2 regions of the Methylocystis sp. MJC1 genome follow, and region 1 is predicted to be linked to the other one. Evidence: riboswitches for the same ligand, from Rfam matches in the RefSeq annotation. Region 1 holds a riboswitch; the other holds the start of a gene.
The links. Region 1 has a riboswitch for cobalamin ahead of OGR47_RS02530 (TonB-dependent receptor). Riboswitches for the same ligand answer to the same signal wherever they lie in the genome.
Positions count from the first base shown of each region.

Region 1 (7,842 bases):
CTCGACCTGGAAGACGCCGTCGCGCCGGACGACAAGGAGCAGGCGCGCAAGAACATCATCCAGGGCCTCAACGACATCGATTGGGGCAAGAAGGTGATGACGCTGCGCATCAACGGCCTCGACACGCAGTATTGCTATCGCGACGTCGTCGACGTTCTCGAGAACTGCCCGCGTCTCGACGTCGTGCTGATCCCGAAGGTCGGCGTGCCGGCCGACGTCTACGCGATCGACATGATGATCACGCAGATCGAGCAGTACAAGAAGCGCACCAAGCGCATCGGCATCGAAATCCTGATCGAGACCGCGCTCGGCATGGCCAATGTCGAAGCCATCGCCCAGTCCTCCAAGCGCCTTGAGGCCATGTCCTTCGGCGTCGCCGATTACGCCGCCTCGACCCGCGCCCGCACCACCGTCATCGGCGGCGTGAACCCGGACTACGGCGTTCTCACCGACAAGGACGAGAAGGGCAACCGCGACTACTACTGGATGGATCAGTGGCACGCCGCCCAGACACGCATGATGGTCGCCTGCCGCGCCTATGGCCTGCGCCCGATCGACGGCCCGTTCGGCGACTTCAACGATCCGGAAGGCTATAAGGCCGCCGCCAAGCGCGCCGCCGTTCTCGGCTACGAAGGCAAGTGGGCGATCCACCCCTCGCAGATCGAGCTGGCCAACGAGGTCTTCACGCCGTCGGAAGCGGAAGTGAATAAGGCCCGCCGCATCCTCGATGCGATGGCCCAGGCCGCCAAAGAAGGCAAGGGCGCCGTGTCGCTCGACGGCCGCCTCATCGACATCGCCTCGATCCGCATGGCCGAGGCGCTCATCGAGAAGGCCAACGCCATGGGGGCGTAATGAACTCACCCTCTCCCCGCTTTTGCGGGGAGAGGGATTCTCCCTTCTCCCGCTTGCGGGAGAAGGCGTGACGGATGAGGGCCCTCACCCGACCCCTGCTGAGGCAGGGGCCACCCTCTCCCGCAAGCGGGAGAGGGAAGTCAGCTTCATCTAGATTGCCGATCGTGAGCGTCCCCTCTCCCGCTTGCGGGGGAGGGACAGGGAGGGGGCGCCCCAAAGCCCCGCATCTTTCTGGAAAACCGCTAATGTCCGACGACCACCGCCAGCTTCTCCGCGCCATGTTCGACGCCGCCGTCGGCGCCGCGCATCCGTCCCTTTGCCTGCCCAAGCACCTCGAAAAGGTCGCGCCGCCCAAGGGCCGCACGATCGTCATCGGCGCCGGCAAGGCGGCCGCCTCCATGGCGGCGGCGGTCGAGGCGCATTGGAAGGGCGGGCCGCTCGAAGGCCTGGTCGTCACCCGCTACGAGCACGGCGCCGAAACCAAGCAGATCGAGGTGATCGAAGCCTCGCACCCGGTCCCGGACGCCGCGGGCCGCGAGGCCGCCAAGCGCATTCTGCAAAAGGTGCAGGGCCTCACCGAGGACGATCTCGTGCTGGCGCTCATCTCCGGCGGCGGCTCGGCGCTGATGGCGCTGCCGGCCGAGGGTGTGACGCTCGAAGAAAAGCAGACCGTCAACAAGGCGCTTTTGAAGAGCGGCGCCAATATCTCCGAAATGAATTGCGTGCGTAAGCACCTCTCGGCGATCAAGGGCGGCCGTCTTGCGCGCGCCGCCGCGCCCGCGCGCGTCGTGGCGGTGATGATTTCCGACGTGCCGAACGATGATCTCTCCGTCATCGCCTCCGGCCCCACCGTGCCCGATCCCTCGACGCGCGAGGACGCGCTCGCGGTCATCGCCAAATATAAGATCGACGCGCCGGCCGCCGTGCTGAAGCATCTCGCGAGCCCTGATTGCGAAACGCCCAAGCCCGGCGACGCCATCTTCAACCGCGTCGAGAACATCCTCATCGCGACGCCGCAAGGCTCGCTCGACGCCGCTGCGGCGGTCGCCAAGGCCGCGGGCTTTACGCCTTGCATCCTCGGCGATCTCGAAGGCGAGTCGCGCGACGTGGCGCTGGTTCACGCTGGCGTCGCCAAGCAGATCGCGCTCCACAATCAGCCGTTCCAGCCGCCCGTCGCCATCATCTCCGGCGGCGAGACGACCGTCACCGTGCGCGGCAACGGCAAGGGCGGCCGCGACGCGGAGTTCCTGCTGGGCCTGATGCTGGCGTTGGAAGGCTTCGGCGGCATCTCCGCCATCGCCTGCGACACCGATGGCATCGATGGCGTCGAGACCAACGCCGGCGCCATCATGACGCCCGACAGCTTCGCGCGCGCGCAGGCCAAGGGCGTCGATCTCAAGGCGCTCTTCGCCAACAACGACGCCTTCACGGCCTTCGAGGCGCTCGGTGATCTCGTGGTGACGGGGCCGACGCGCACCAACGTCAACGACTTCCGCGTGATCCTGGTGCCGAAGCAGGGCTGACGACACGCGCGGCGCAAGCCTCTTTGGGAAGCTGCGCCGCGCAATATAAAAACACTACAAGCGTCGCCGTTTCCAAACGAGCCAGTTTGGAAACGGCTGCGCGTCGGCTTGTGCCGCCTCGCATCAGGGCTCCGAATCCAGGTTAACAAACCCTACGCAGCCGCGTCATGCCCGCGCTTGTCGCGGGCATCCACGCCAGGACATTGCGACGCGCGGGTGCGTTATTCCGCTCATGTTCTCAGCTTTCCGCGTCGGCGCGGCGTGGATGGCCGCGACAAGCGCGGCCATGACGCCAGTGCACGTCTACTCGTTAACCCGAATTCGGAGCTCTGCGTCCCAAGTCAACCAGCTTGACACAGCCTCACGGGCCCTATTCATTCAAGATAACGGTTCCTTTCGGATCAAAAGGGAATGCGGTGCGGGCTCTTCGGCCCAATGCCGCAGCTGCCCCCGCAACTGTAAGCGGTGAGCTTGAAGCCAGACAGCCACTGGGCGCAAGCTCGGGAAGGCGGCCTCACGTGACGACCCGCGAGCCAGGAGACCTGCCGTTGTTCGTGGTCACGCGCGAAAGCGCCGGGCGGGGTGCACCGGGGCGGTCATCGGCTTCTGTCGTAAGGCGACGAGGTTGCGGCCATTCGCAGTGACGGTCCACGTCCGCTGCGAGTCAGCCCATGTTTTTGCGCCGCCGTTTTGGCCTGCTTCTCTCTATCACTGTTGCTCTCCCGAACGCCGCTTCCGCCCAGCAAGCGTTACCAACCATCAGCATTAGCGCGCGGCCGGCGGCGCGCGTAGCGACGCCCGCTCGCCCACGACAGCCTCTACCCTCGTCGCCGGTCATCGCCGCCGCCACGCGGCCCGCGCCCTCAGCGAGCGATCTTGCGGGACCCACGCCGCCGCCGATCACGGCGGCAAGCGAGAAGTTCTTCACCGGCAAGGACGTCAATTCCATCCCTTTCGCGCGCCCTGGCGAGGCTCTGGAGATCGTGCCCGGCCTCGTCGTCACGCAGCACTCAGGGGACGGCAAAGCCAACCAATATTTCCTGCGCGGTTTCAACCTCGACCACGGCACGGATCTCGCGCTCTATCTCGACAGCATGCCGCTGAACATGCGCACCCATGGGCACGCCCAGGGCTACGCGGATTCAAATTTTCTGATCCCCGAGCTGCTCGGCTATGTGCTTGCCCGCAAGGGCCCCTATGATGCACAGGACGGCGACTTCTCCTCGGCCGGCTCGGTCTATCTCCAATACAAGGACAAGATCGAGGCGGGCTTTTATCAGCTCACCGGCGGCAATTTCGGTTATGGGCGCGCGCTCGCCGTCGCGCCTTACAAGGATTTTGCCGGCGGCTCCGCCTATGGCGCGGTCGAGTCGCAATATTACAACGGACCCTGGGAGCGCGGCGACAATCTGCGAAAGTTCAACAGCGTGTTTCGCTGGTCGCGCGGCGCGCAGGAGGACGGCGCGTCCGTCACCTTCATGGGCTACGCCAATAAGTGGTATGCGACCAACCAGATTCCGGAACGCGCGGTCTATGCCGGTCTTATCCCGCTGTGGGGAACGCTGAACCCCACTGACGGCGGCGACACGACGCGCTTTTCGCTTTCCGCGCGCTGGAGCCAGACGGAAGGCAATCACGCGAGCCGCGTCGAGGCCTATGTCGTCCGCTCGACGCTCGATCTCTACAACGACTTCACGTACTTTCTCGCGAACCCGTCCCTCGGCGATCAATTCCGTCAGTTCGACCGGCGCTGGATCGCGGGCGTCAATGCCCAGCACAATATCAAATGGGACAGTTTCGGGCTGCCGGTCGAGACGCGCTTCGGCTTGCAGGGCCGCTATGACGATATTCGCCTCGGCTTGCAGGACTCGTTTAGGCGTACGCCCTATGACACGATCCGCAACGATGCGGTCGGCGAGGGCAGTATCAGCCTCTGGACGGATACGAGCGTACGTTGGACGCCTTGGTTGAAGACGGTCGCGGGCGGGCGTTTCGATTATTTCAACGCCAATGTCGCTTCGCTGCAATCGCTCTGGGGCGCGCCGGTCGTGGCGACCAGCGCCGGCCTGCCCGCCTTCCTGTGGACAGGCCCGTGGAACAGCGGCTCGAAGGACGCCGCGCTCTTCAGCCCCAAAGCGTCGATCATTCTCGGCCCCTTTGCGAAGACGGAGCTCTTCGCTAATTACGGCGAGGGCTTCCACTCGACCGACGCGCGCGGCGCGGCGCAGAGGTTCGACACGTCTACTTTATCGGATCAAGACACATTCATGCGCGTCGCGCCCATTCCGCTGCTGGTGAAGTCGCGCGGCGCCGAGATCGGCGCGCGCACGAAATTCATCGAGGGGCTCGAGTCGAGCGTCAGCTTTTTCTGGCTCAATCTCGACTCGGAAAATCAATTCGAGGGTGACAGCGGCACGACGACTTACGGCCGCCCGAGCCGCCGTTACGGCGTCGAGATCGCCAACCATTACCGTCCCATGTCCTGGATCAATTTCGACGGCGACGTCGCGCTTGTGCACGCGCGTTATCGCGGCTTCGACACCGCGCAGACGCTCGCCTACGCGGATCTGTTGACGCCGGACGCTATGCCTTACGGAACCTTCCTCGGCAACGCGCCCGGGAATTTCCTGCAAAACGCCGTCGCCGTGACGGCGATGGGCGGGCTGGAGCTGGGTGAGGCGACGGGCTGGTTCGGGGCGATCAAATATCGCTACATCGGCTCCCGTCCGCTGACCGAGGACGGCTATCGGAAATCGCCGGCGACGGGTACGGTCAATGCGAGGCTCGGCTATCGCTGGTCCGACGGCTGGCGGTTGCAACTCGACGCCTTCAACATCTTCAACTCGCGCTCCGACCAGATCACCTATGGCTATGGCTCGCTGTTGCCGACCGACGCCCTTTACAGCCAGTGTCGCGTCAATATCGCCCCCACGCAGGTCTGTGCGAGCGGCGTGATGGATCGCCACTTCAAGCCCGTAGAGTCGCCCGCCGTGCGCGTGACTTTCTCGGGGCCGTTGAACTTCGACACGTCGGTGACAATGCTGCCGGATGTAGCGGAGCCTCTCCGAGCGTTTTCGAACTAACGCGGGGCCACCGACAGCTTCGCCCGCGCGCGGGCAAAGGGCGTTGACGTCGAGCGCGTGGGGGGGCTCCGCTGGGGAGCCGCCCCAGGGCGCCGAATTCGGGTTAACGAGCAGACGTGTACCGGCGTCATGGCCGCGCTTGTCGCCGCCATCCACGCCGCCCGACCCGGAAAACTGAGAACATGAACGGAACAAGGCCGCTTCTTCTCCCCGCGTGTCGTAATGTCCTGACGTGGATGCCCGCGACAAGCGCGGGCATAACGCGGCTTCGTAGGGTTTGTTAACCTGGATTCCGAGCCCTGGGAGCCGCCCGCGCGCCATAGACCGTCAAATGATTTTTTGCTATCGTTCGATGTGTGCCTCTGATGGGCCAACGGTCCGCGTAAAGGGCTCAGCCCAATCAATATGCCAAGTGCATAGAACCTGACTTCCTGCCCGATCGACGCGGACACCGGGCAATGATGGAAGGAAGGTTTCATGGCTCCTCAAATCACTGCGCGCGCCTCACGGGCCTTGCCAGAACGTCCCAATCTCGAGCACCTACGAAAGGAAGCGAAGCAGCGGCTGAAGCTACTTCGCCACTCCGATCCATTGGCCGCCCTTGCCGTAGCTCAACGGGAGGTTGCTCGCGATTATGGTTTTTCCAGTTGGCGGCGCTTGGTGGCGCTATTCCGTCCGACCGCCGGGTTTGCTTCGGATGCTCTCGACTGGCGGGATCATTGGGCGCGGCAAGCCCGGATACTGGAAGCCCGGGATCGCGGCGATTGGCGCGCGATGGAGAAGGCCTACCGAGAGCTGATCGCTAATGCCCGGCCAACCCAGCGCAATTCACTGGAGGCGGATTTCGCCTTTTCCCTTGTGCAATATTCTAAGAAGCCGGAAGAGGCCCGTCGCATATTTGATCGACTGATGCGCAAGCCGACGCCGGAGACCATGGCTTACTGCGCGCGGTTTGCTCACATGATCGGCGAAACCGATATATGGACCAATGGGAAGCCATGCTTCGCCGCGCCATAGCGCTTGGCGACAATGCCGTGGCGTTCAATCACTATGCCAATTTCCTTTGGAGAAAGCGCAACAATCGCTCTGAGGCGGAGCGCTGGTTTCGCAAGGCAGCCGAAATGGACACAGGGTCTCCTGGGTTAGATGCTGCAATGCGTGGAATCTACGCGACGTTCCTCTGGGAAGGGGGCGACCCGGTCACAGCCGAAACTTGGTTTCACTTGGCGTTCCTCAAATCACGGATGGATTTGCAAGCGATATCGGCTTTCGCGGCAATGCTGACAGCCATTGGCCGCGTCGACGCGGGACTGGCTTTGGTGACGGAGCTCTTGAGCCATCCGCGTTTGCAGGAGTCGCCAAAGCGTATCGCTTGCGGGTTCGAACTGCTCGGCTGGTTCTTGCGCTACGCCCACGGCGATGAGGGCATGCGCAGACACGCATTGACCGAAATCCGTGCGCGCCTCGCCGGCTGCCAACCATTAGGACGATTTCTTGACCTTAGTCGCAACGCTAAAGCCGCCGCAGCCGCCGGGCACCCAGCCACCGATCTCGTTGCGGCTTTAGTAAAAGCGATGCAATCCGATGCCGGCAGAGCCACAGAGGCGCTTGCCGAAGTCGAGCGCTGCCCGGCATGGCGGGACTAAGACAGGCAGTCGGCGCTCTAACCAACTGAGCTACTCCCCGCGCGGCGCGTGCCCCTTTGGGAGCTGCGCCGCGCGTTGTGGTTCCGCGCCACCCGCCGACTTTTTCCCGCGTCGCTCGAAGATCAGCGGCGTCGCTGAGCGTCAGGCGTGAGCCTCGTTGAGCTGTTCATTATCCAATCCACGCGTTCCGGCCACCAGGACTCACGGAGCGCCTTTCAGGATTTCGTCGGCGGTCTTTTTCTGCTCCTTGCTCAAGCTCGCATAGAGTGGTTGCAGCGCCGCGTCCAGCACGCGCAAGGCCTCAAGCTGTTCGCTCAACTGGTCTTCCTTGATCTTGATCGACTCTGGCAGGCTGGCGGCCATCATCGAGCGACTCTGCTCCTGCGCCACTTTGCAGCTCTGGTGCTGCTTTTCCTTGTTTCCCCGGAAAACATTGGCGAAGACGTTCCACTGAGACTCCTGCGCGGCCGTGATTTTGAGCTCGGTCTTTATGTAGGCGAGTTGACCGTCGACGCGCTCATAGGCGCGGCACATCATGCCGTGCCTCGCCGTCGTCGCGCCCCCTTGCCCGATAGCGCCGGCGTCCTGCGCGCTGACGGGGCTCAAAAGGCTCAGCAGCGCCGCCAACGCGATTGCAAGCTTGCTCGATTTCATGACGCTTCCTCGTATGGACCGGACGTTGCGCCGGCCGGATGAAAGGGGCAATTTCTTCGCCGCGCCGAGATCCCTCGGAGGCTC
Region 1 is NZ_CP107558.1:514,015-521,856, forward strand. It holds gene OGR47_RS02520 (HpcH/HpaI aldolase/citrate lyase family protein) at 1-852, shown strand, start outside; gene OGR47_RS02525 (glycerate kinase type-2 family protein) at 1,098-2,375, shown strand; cobalamin riboswitch at 2,746-2,940, shown strand; gene OGR47_RS02530 (TonB-dependent receptor) at 3,047-5,458, shown strand; gene OGR47_RS02535 (hypothetical protein) at 5,936-6,475, shown strand; gene OGR47_RS02540 (hypothetical protein) at 6,439-7,104, shown strand; gene OGR47_RS02545 (Spy/CpxP family protein refolding chaperone) at 7,306-7,758, opposite strand; gene OGR47_RS02550 (hypothetical protein) at 7,841-7,842, opposite strand, start outside.

Region 2 (7,842 bases), 1.8 Mb from region 1:
CAGGCCATCATTGCTCGCCATGGGGGCGTAAGCCCCTGGGCACCAGCCCTTGATTTCAGGCGTCGGCTGCATGGGCCCCTCCGACATTCGTTAGGATGTCGCGCACGCTGTTCCGGCCGGTGCGCCACAGTTGGCGCGAGAGCGCGTCGTTGAAGACATGCGCGATCGCCTCCAGGGCGCGCGGATTCTCGCGCGCGAGAAAGTCGCGCACTTTGTCGTCGCCGAGCGTCGCTGAAAAGGCCAGGTCGAATTGCGCGTCGCTGACGAGCCCGCTCGTCGCCGCGAAGGCGTAGAGATTATCGACGCCTTCCGCGATCTCGGCGCCGCCACGATGGCCATGGCGCATCTGGCCTTCGAGCCAGCGCGGATTGGCGAGGCGCATACGTAGCACGCGGGCGATCTCGTCTTGCAACGGCCGCGCGGTCAGGCGCTCCGGCCGCGTTGCGTCGAGATGCACGAGAGCGGCGTCGCCTCCGAGCATTTTATTGGCCGCCGCGAAGCCGCCTTCGAAATCGGCGAAGGCGGGGCCCGTCAGCACGTCCACCTCCGCCATGTCCTGCGCATGAACATGGGCGTCGGCGCCGGCGACTTGCGCGCTGAACGCGTCATATGCCGGCGCGCTGTCGCCTGTGCGGTCGAGCGCATGGCCGCCCGCTGCAAGATAAGCGCGGGCGAGATCGTCCTGCGACGTCCAATCGCCGCGCAAAATCTTCTCGCTGACGCCGAGCCCGTAGTTGCCATGCGCTGCGCCGAAGATGCGCGTGAGGTCTCGCGCTTCTGTGAGCGGATTGAAACCGGCGTCTTCGTCGAGCACCGCCACGGCGCGCACGGCGTCGTCGAAGAGGGCGATGAGGCCGGGGAACATGTCGCGAAACAGGCCCGAGACATGCAGCGTGACGTCGACGCGCGAAAAATCGAGCTTCGCTTGCGGCAAGATCTCGAAGCCGATGACGCGCGCGCTTTGCTGATCCCATGTCGGTCGGACGCCGAGAAGCGCGAGCGCCTGGGCGAAATCCTCGCCGCCGGTGCGGATCGTCGCACTGCCCCAGAGATCGAGCATGATGCGGCGCGGGAAGTCGCCATGCGTTTGCGCATGGCGCGTCATCACTTCATGCGCTGCGCGCCGGCCGATGTCGAAAGCCGTTTGCGTCGGCGCGTGGCGCGGATCGATGCAGAAAAGGTTGCGGCCTGTGGGGATGACGTCGGCGCGGCCGCGCGACGGCGCGCCGGCGGGGCCGGGCTCGACGAAGCGGCCCGAAAGCGCGTCGAGGAGCGCTTTGCGTTCGCTTAGCCCACAAGCGTTGCGCGTTGCGTCTTCGTCGGCGCGGCCGAAGACATGCAGCCCGTCGCCGATGCGCATTTCCTTCAAATCGCACATCCAGGCGTCGAGTCGCGCCAGCGTTTCGGTGATGTCGGTCTCGCGCGTCACGCCGCATTCCTGCGCGAGCCCGCTGCGTTCGGCTTCATCGAGTATGGCGCCGGCGATGAGGCGCGCGCGACGTGGATCGAGCGACGCTGCGGCCGCATATTCGTCGAGCAGCGTCTCGATCGTCGCAGCGGCGTCGAAGAGCTCGGCCTCGACGAGCGGCGGCGTGAGATGGCCGATGGTCACGGCGCTCGTGCGGCGCTTGGCCTGCGCGGCTTCGCCGGGATCGTTGACGATGAAAGGATAGATGAGTGGGGTAGGGCCCAGCACGGCTTCGGGCGTGCACTCCTGCGAGAGCATCACCGATTTGCCCGGCAGCCATTCGAGCGTGCCATGGGCGCCGAGATGCATCAGCGCATCGATTTTTCGAATGTGGCGCAGCCAGAGATAGAAGGCGACATAGGCGTGGCGCGGCGGCCGCTGCATGTCGTGATAGGTTTCGTAGCGCTCGGCGCGCGCGCCGCGATCGGGCTGCAGGGCGATGACGAGATTGCCGCTGATGAGGCAGGAGAAGCGGAAGGCGTTGCCTGTAACGGCGGGGTCGTCTTGTGGCGCGCCCCACGCGTCGTTGAGAGTCGCAATGAAGCTTGCAGGAAGCGTTTCGAGCAAACGCGAATAGTCGGAGAGCGAAACAGTGATCGTCGGTGCGCCTTCTTCGAGCGCGCGAATGATCGACCGCGATCCCTCCTTCTCCCGCTCGCGGGAGAAGGTGGCCTTTGCGTCAGCAAAGGTCGGATGAGGGCGGCCCTCACCCGACCCCTGCTTACGCAGGGGCCACCCTCTCCCGCAGGCGGGAGAGGGGATTTCCGCGGCGTTCGTGGCGTTGCTCTGGATTGCTTCGCCTTCGGCTCGCAATGACGAAGGATCGTTTAGCGCGTAGCCGGCGTCATGCAGTGTTGCAATAATCTCCACGACGCTCGCTTCGGCGTCCAGGCCAATTGCATAGCCGCTGCGCCCGCGCCTTGCCGGGTAATCGGAGAGAATGAGCGCTAAGCTTTTTTCGGCGTTCGATTTGCGGCGCAGGCGCGCCCAATTCGCTGCGAGTTCTGCGACGAAAGCGATGCGCGACGGCTCCGGCGCATGGCGGGGCTCGTCCAACTCTGCGGCGCCGCGCGGCGCGGTTTCCTTGAAGGAGATGGCCCGTGTGAAGATGCGGCCGTCGACTTCCGGCAGCACGACATTCATCGCGAGGTCGGCGGCGTTGGCGCCGCGCGCGGAGGCTTCCCATGCGTCGCGCGTGCAGGTGGCAAGCGCGACTTGCAGGACGGGCGCGTCGGCGCCGTCGAGCACGCAGCCGGCGTCGCGGCGCGCGGAGAAGGCGGTTGCGTTGAGAATGACGTCGGGCGCGAATGAGTCGAGCGCTTGCGCCACGAAGGCTTCGCTTTCATGCTCCTTCAGACTCGCGACATAGATGGCGTCGACCGCGAAGCCGTGTTCATTGAGCGCGTCGGCGAGCGCGACAATGGGCGCAACGTCGTCGGCGAGATAGAGCGAGCGATAGAAGACGATCGTCGCGCGCGGGGCGCTGACTTCGGCAGCGCGACAGGCTTGGGCGAAACGGCCGGCATTGGCGACCGACATGCTGTCGCGCCAATCGGCGGGGCGTCCGGCGAGTGTCGACGCATAGGCCAGAAACGAGCGGAAATTGTCGGGGCCGCCGTTCTGGAAGTAACGCCAGATTCGGTTCAGTGCCTCAGCGTCGAGCGTCGATGCTTGCGAGAGCCGCAAATCCTCGACCGTGTCGCCCGGCACGATCGCGAGCGCAATATTGTGCGTGCGGGCCAGAGCCTCGAGCTGCTCGACGCCGTAAGCCCAATAATCCTTGCCGCCCAGAAGCCGCACGACGATGAGCTTGGCGTGGCGCGCGACCGTGTCGAGATAGAGGTCGACGGAGTAGGGGTGTTTCAATTGTGCGAGCGACGCACAGCGCAGGCTTGCAAGGTGCTCGTCGCGCGCGTGCAGCCGCGCCAGCAGGCGCAGCTCCGAGTCGGAAAAAGACAGGAAGACTATGTCGGCCGGAGTCTGGCCGAGATCCGTCGCCGCCCCGGCGTCGTCGAGACTATGGAGATCGCGCGGCAGGAGATGCATGGCGCCTCACGGCTGCGCGAGCATCGCGGCGATCGACTCGCGATCGAGTCCCTTTTCGCCGATGACGACGAGACGGCTCGCGCGTTCTTCGCCGGCTTTCCAAGGGCGGTCGAAATGATGCTGAACGCGGGCGCCGACGCCTTGCACGAGAAGACGCATCGGCTTGCCCGCGACCTCGACGAAGCCCTTCACGCGCAGCACGTCATGCATGCGGGCGGCTTCAACGAGTTTCGTAACAAGAGTGGCGGGATCGGAGATCGCGGGAATGCTGACGACAAAACTGTCGAAATCGTCGTGATCGTGTTCGGTCTCGGCGTCGTGATGCGAGGGGCGGTTCGCGAGATCGTCCTCCGCCGCCGCGGCGAGGCCGAGCAGCACGAGCGGATCGACGCGGCCTTCGCGCGCCCGCACGACTTTCACGCTTTCGCGCGCGCCTTGCGTGAGTTGCGCGACGACAGCCGCCTCTTCAGCGTCGTCGAGCAGGTCGGTCTTGTTCAGAATGACGAGGTCGGCGCAGGCGAGCTGATCCTCGAAGACTTCTTCGAGCGGATTGTCGTGGTCGATCGTCTTGGTCTCGGCGCGCTCTTGCGCGATGGCGTCGAGATCGTCGGCGAAACGGCCTTCCGCAACCGCCTTGCCGTCGATGACGGCGATCACGCCGTCGACCGTGAGCTTCGAGCGGATCGCGGGCCAGTCGAAAGCTTTCACCAAAGGCTTCGGCAGCGCGAGGCCGGAGGTCTCGATGATGATATGATCAGGCCGCTTTTCATGCGCGAGCAGCGCTTCGATCGCCGGCACGAAATCGTCGGCGACGGTGCAGCACAGGCACCCGTTCGCGAGTTCGACGATATTCTCCTCCGGGCAGTTCTCGACGCCGCAGGCGCGCAAAATGTCGCCGTCGACGCCGACGTCGCCGAATTCGTTGATGACAAGCGCCAGCCGGCGGTCGCGGGCGTTCTCCAGCACATGGCGGATGAGCGTCGTTTTGCCGGCGCCCAGAAAGCCGGTGACGATGGTCGCGGGGATTTTGGCGGCGCTCATGCGGCCTCCGTTTCGTCGCGCGAGATGAGACGCCAGGCTAGCCCCCCCAGCGCGCCGGCGAGCACCCAGCTCGCCGCCTGCACGGTAAGCGACGCCGCCGCGAAGCGCGCGGCAAGCTCCGCGGGGACGGTGCTTTCAGGCGTGGCGGCCGTCGGCCAGAAGAAATGCGGCGCGACGATCAGCGCGGCGCCGAAGACCTTGGCGGCGGGCGCGTCGAGGCGCAGCAGAGCGAAAAGCCCGGCACCCGTCGAGGCGGCGGTGGCGAGCCACCAGATCTGGCGGCCTGCGAGGGCGGTTTCGGCGGCGCCCGGCAATTGCGGCGCGAGGCCGAGGCTCGTCGCCAATCCGGTGGCGGCGAAGGCGCAGGCGCCCCAGAGCGCGGCGCGGCGTGGGCCGATGGACTCTCCCGAAAACAGCATGCCGGCGAGTAGGATCAGCGCATAGCCGGCGGAGACGGCGATGGTCGCGAGACTTGTCGCCACCGTGCGGCGTAGGCCCTCGAAGGCCGGGCCCGCGGCTTCGGCCGCGTCATGGGCGTGCTGAGCTGCCTCATAAACCTCGGCGGCGAGGATGAGCGGGGTAGTCGTGACGTGTTGCAGACCCGCGACCGCAAGGCCCGCAACAAGGCCAGCGACGAGGCCGGCCGCCAACAGGCGCGCGATCACGGGTCGCGTGAAGGGCGGTCAGTGGCAGGGGAAGGAGAGCGCGTGGCGCGAATCATGCGCCGCGTCGTGCACGGTCTCGGAGTTGGCGAAGCCCGCGCCATAGACGAGGCCGAGGCCGATGATGAAAGCGACGAAAGCAGCCTTCAGCGTCTCCGCGCGGGAGACGGAAATCGAACGAATGGCGGCGGTGTTGGTCGTCATCAGGGTCTCCCTGCCGCCCCACCGGCGGCGCATTATTCAGACAAGCGACGGCAGGTCTCCTGGCTTCCGGGTTCCATCCGCGCCGCCTTCCCAAGCTTTTGGCTCAGTGGCCGAAGGCGCGGCCTTCCCGGTTACAGTTGCGGGGGCAGCCGCGGTTTTGGGGACTCCCGCACCGCGTTCCCTTTTCGCCTTCTTGCGAAGGACCGTCGCACTCAGTCATATGCGCGCGTCACGTTTACGTCAAACGCCAAGGAGCGCGTTTTGAAAGAAGAGCAGGAAAAGGACGCGGCGCGCCGCCATCGCGAGAAGATGGAAAAGCGCAAGGCCGTGCAGGACGCCGAGGTCGTCGGCAAGACGATCGCGCAAAAGGGCCTGCTGATGGTCCACACCGGGCCGGGCAAGGGCAAGTCCACGGCGGCCTTCGGTCTGGCGCTGCGCGCGCTCGGCCATGGCTGGAAGGTTGGCGTCGTGCAATTCGGCAAAGGCGCCTGGCGGACGGGCGAGCGTGAGATGCTGGAGAAGCTAGGGGAGGTCTCGTGGCATACGTTGGGCGAGGGCTTCACCTGGGAGACGCAGGACCGCGCCCGTGACGAGGCGGCGGCGCGGCGCGCCTGGGAGACGGCCTGCGCGCTGATGGACGATCCCGAGATTCGCCTGCTGGTGCTCGACGAGCTGAATATTTCGCTGCGTTACGATCACCTGCCGTTAGAAGAGGTGATCGAGAGATTGGCGGCGCGGCGGGAGGGTCTCCATATCGTCGTGACAGGTCGCAACGCCAAGCCGGAGATGATCGCCGCCGCCGATCTCGTGACGGAGATGACCCTGGTGAAGCACCATTTCGCGGCGGGCGTGAAGGCGCAGGAAGGCATCGAGTTTTGAAAAGCTCAGCCGTGGCGGCGCAGCATTCGGCCTACCGCCACGCCTCGCGCATTGAAAAGGAATTGCGGCGCTGAGACGAGGGCGCGCCAGAGCGCGGAAGCTGATTTAGCCACGGGCGTCAGCAATATGCTCGCCGACGAATGTTGGTTGACGCCTTTTTCGTCTACGCCATAGGTCAGGCGCGGGTTTTTCTCCGTGGGGATCTCCAGCGTTCCGAACATCCAGTCCCATACGGCCAGAACACTGCCAAGGTTACGGTTGAAATGCCTCGGGTCGGTCGAGTGATGGATTTGGTGATGGGCGGGACTCAAGATGAGGCGTCCCCAAACACCCGGAAACGGAATCCAGAACTGCGAGTGCTGGAGATGTCCGATCGTCCAAAGAAAGCAGAGGAAGAGGATGTTTTTCCCGTCGACGGAAAACATCTCCGTCTGCCGGTTGAACAGCCAATGCAACGCGCCCGACGCGCCGCCGATGAAGGTCGCGAGCATATATCCGAAGATGACGTTATCGATCGGATGATTTCTGAAGTTCGTCAGAGGCGTCAGAACGTCGGCCGTGTGATGGAGCTTATGAAGCTCCCACAAAAAAGCGACCCGATGCTTGAGATAGTGGTCGACGAAATAGCCAATCTCATAGGCCAGGAACAAGACGACGGTTGTGATCGCCTTGATCTGCAAATCGCTAAGTCCTGTGTCTCCCGCTGGGCCGAACGCCTTGCCGAGAAGGGAATGGACGCCCATCGCAATAGTATTCGAGGAAACGACGAGGCCGCCGATGACCGCCGGCATGAAGATGACGCTCAGGACGAAGAGTTTGATGTCCGCATGAACAGAGTCGCGCGCCGCAAAATTCTTGGAAAAAACAGCGCGCGCGGTTGCCCGCAGATTGGCGCGCCCCCGGCGCCTCAAGCGCCGATAGGCCAATGCGGCGAACCCCAGAGCGAAGGACGACGCCAGCGAATAGACCGAAAAAATCGAGCCTGCCGAAAACAGTTCCGACGAAACTTGCCTTATGGAGAAGCGGATCGCGCTGTTCAGGTCCATTGCAGCTGTCTGGTCGGTAGAGTTCTTTTGCGCGAAGCGTATTCGCAAGGCGCTATGTTGCCAAGGCGTTTTCCCAACGGAGTCATCAGGCTAGCTTTCGCAGATAGCTGCGCAGCTGGACTTTCCGCATGGCTGGCCCGGCTTCGACCAAAACGACGCCAAGCAGGATGAGAACGCAGCCCAGGATAGCCGGGCCCGTCAGGCGTTCGGCGAGCAGCGCCGCGCCCGACAGGGCGGCGAAGACGCTCTCGAGCGACATGATGAGAGCGGCTTCCGCCGGGGGCGTGTATTTTTGCGCGAAGATCTGAAGCGTGAAGGCGATTCCTCCGGAGCAGACGCCGGCATAGAGAATGGCCGGGAACGCCATGGCCAATCCTTCCTGCGAGAGGGGCTCGAAACTGAGCCCGGCCACGACACCGCAGACAGCGGCGAGGCCATATTGCGCGAAAGCCAAAAAGAAAGGCCGGTCGGCGCGCGCGAGGAAGACCGGAACCAG
Region 2 is NZ_CP107558.1:2,634,125-2,641,966, reverse strand. It holds gene cobG (precorrin-3B synthase) at 1-72, opposite strand, end outside; gene cobN (cobaltochelatase subunit CobN) at 56-3,514, opposite strand; gene cobW (cobalamin biosynthesis protein CobW) at 3,521-4,555, opposite strand; gene OGR47_RS12800 (CbtA family protein) at 4,552-5,220, opposite strand; gene OGR47_RS12795 (CbtB domain-containing protein) at 5,239-5,421, opposite strand; cobalamin riboswitch at 5,453-5,644, opposite strand; gene cobO (cob(I)yrinic acid a,c-diamide adenosyltransferase) at 5,731-6,300, shown strand; gene OGR47_RS12785 (sterol desaturase family protein) at 6,306-7,346, opposite strand; gene OGR47_RS12780 (DMT family transporter) at 7,432-7,842, opposite strand, start outside.
Region 2: it holds a riboswitch for cobalamin, as region 1 does, so the genes downstream of both, OGR47_RS12795 (CbtB domain-containing protein) here and OGR47_RS02530 (TonB-dependent receptor) in region 1, are expected to answer to the same signal.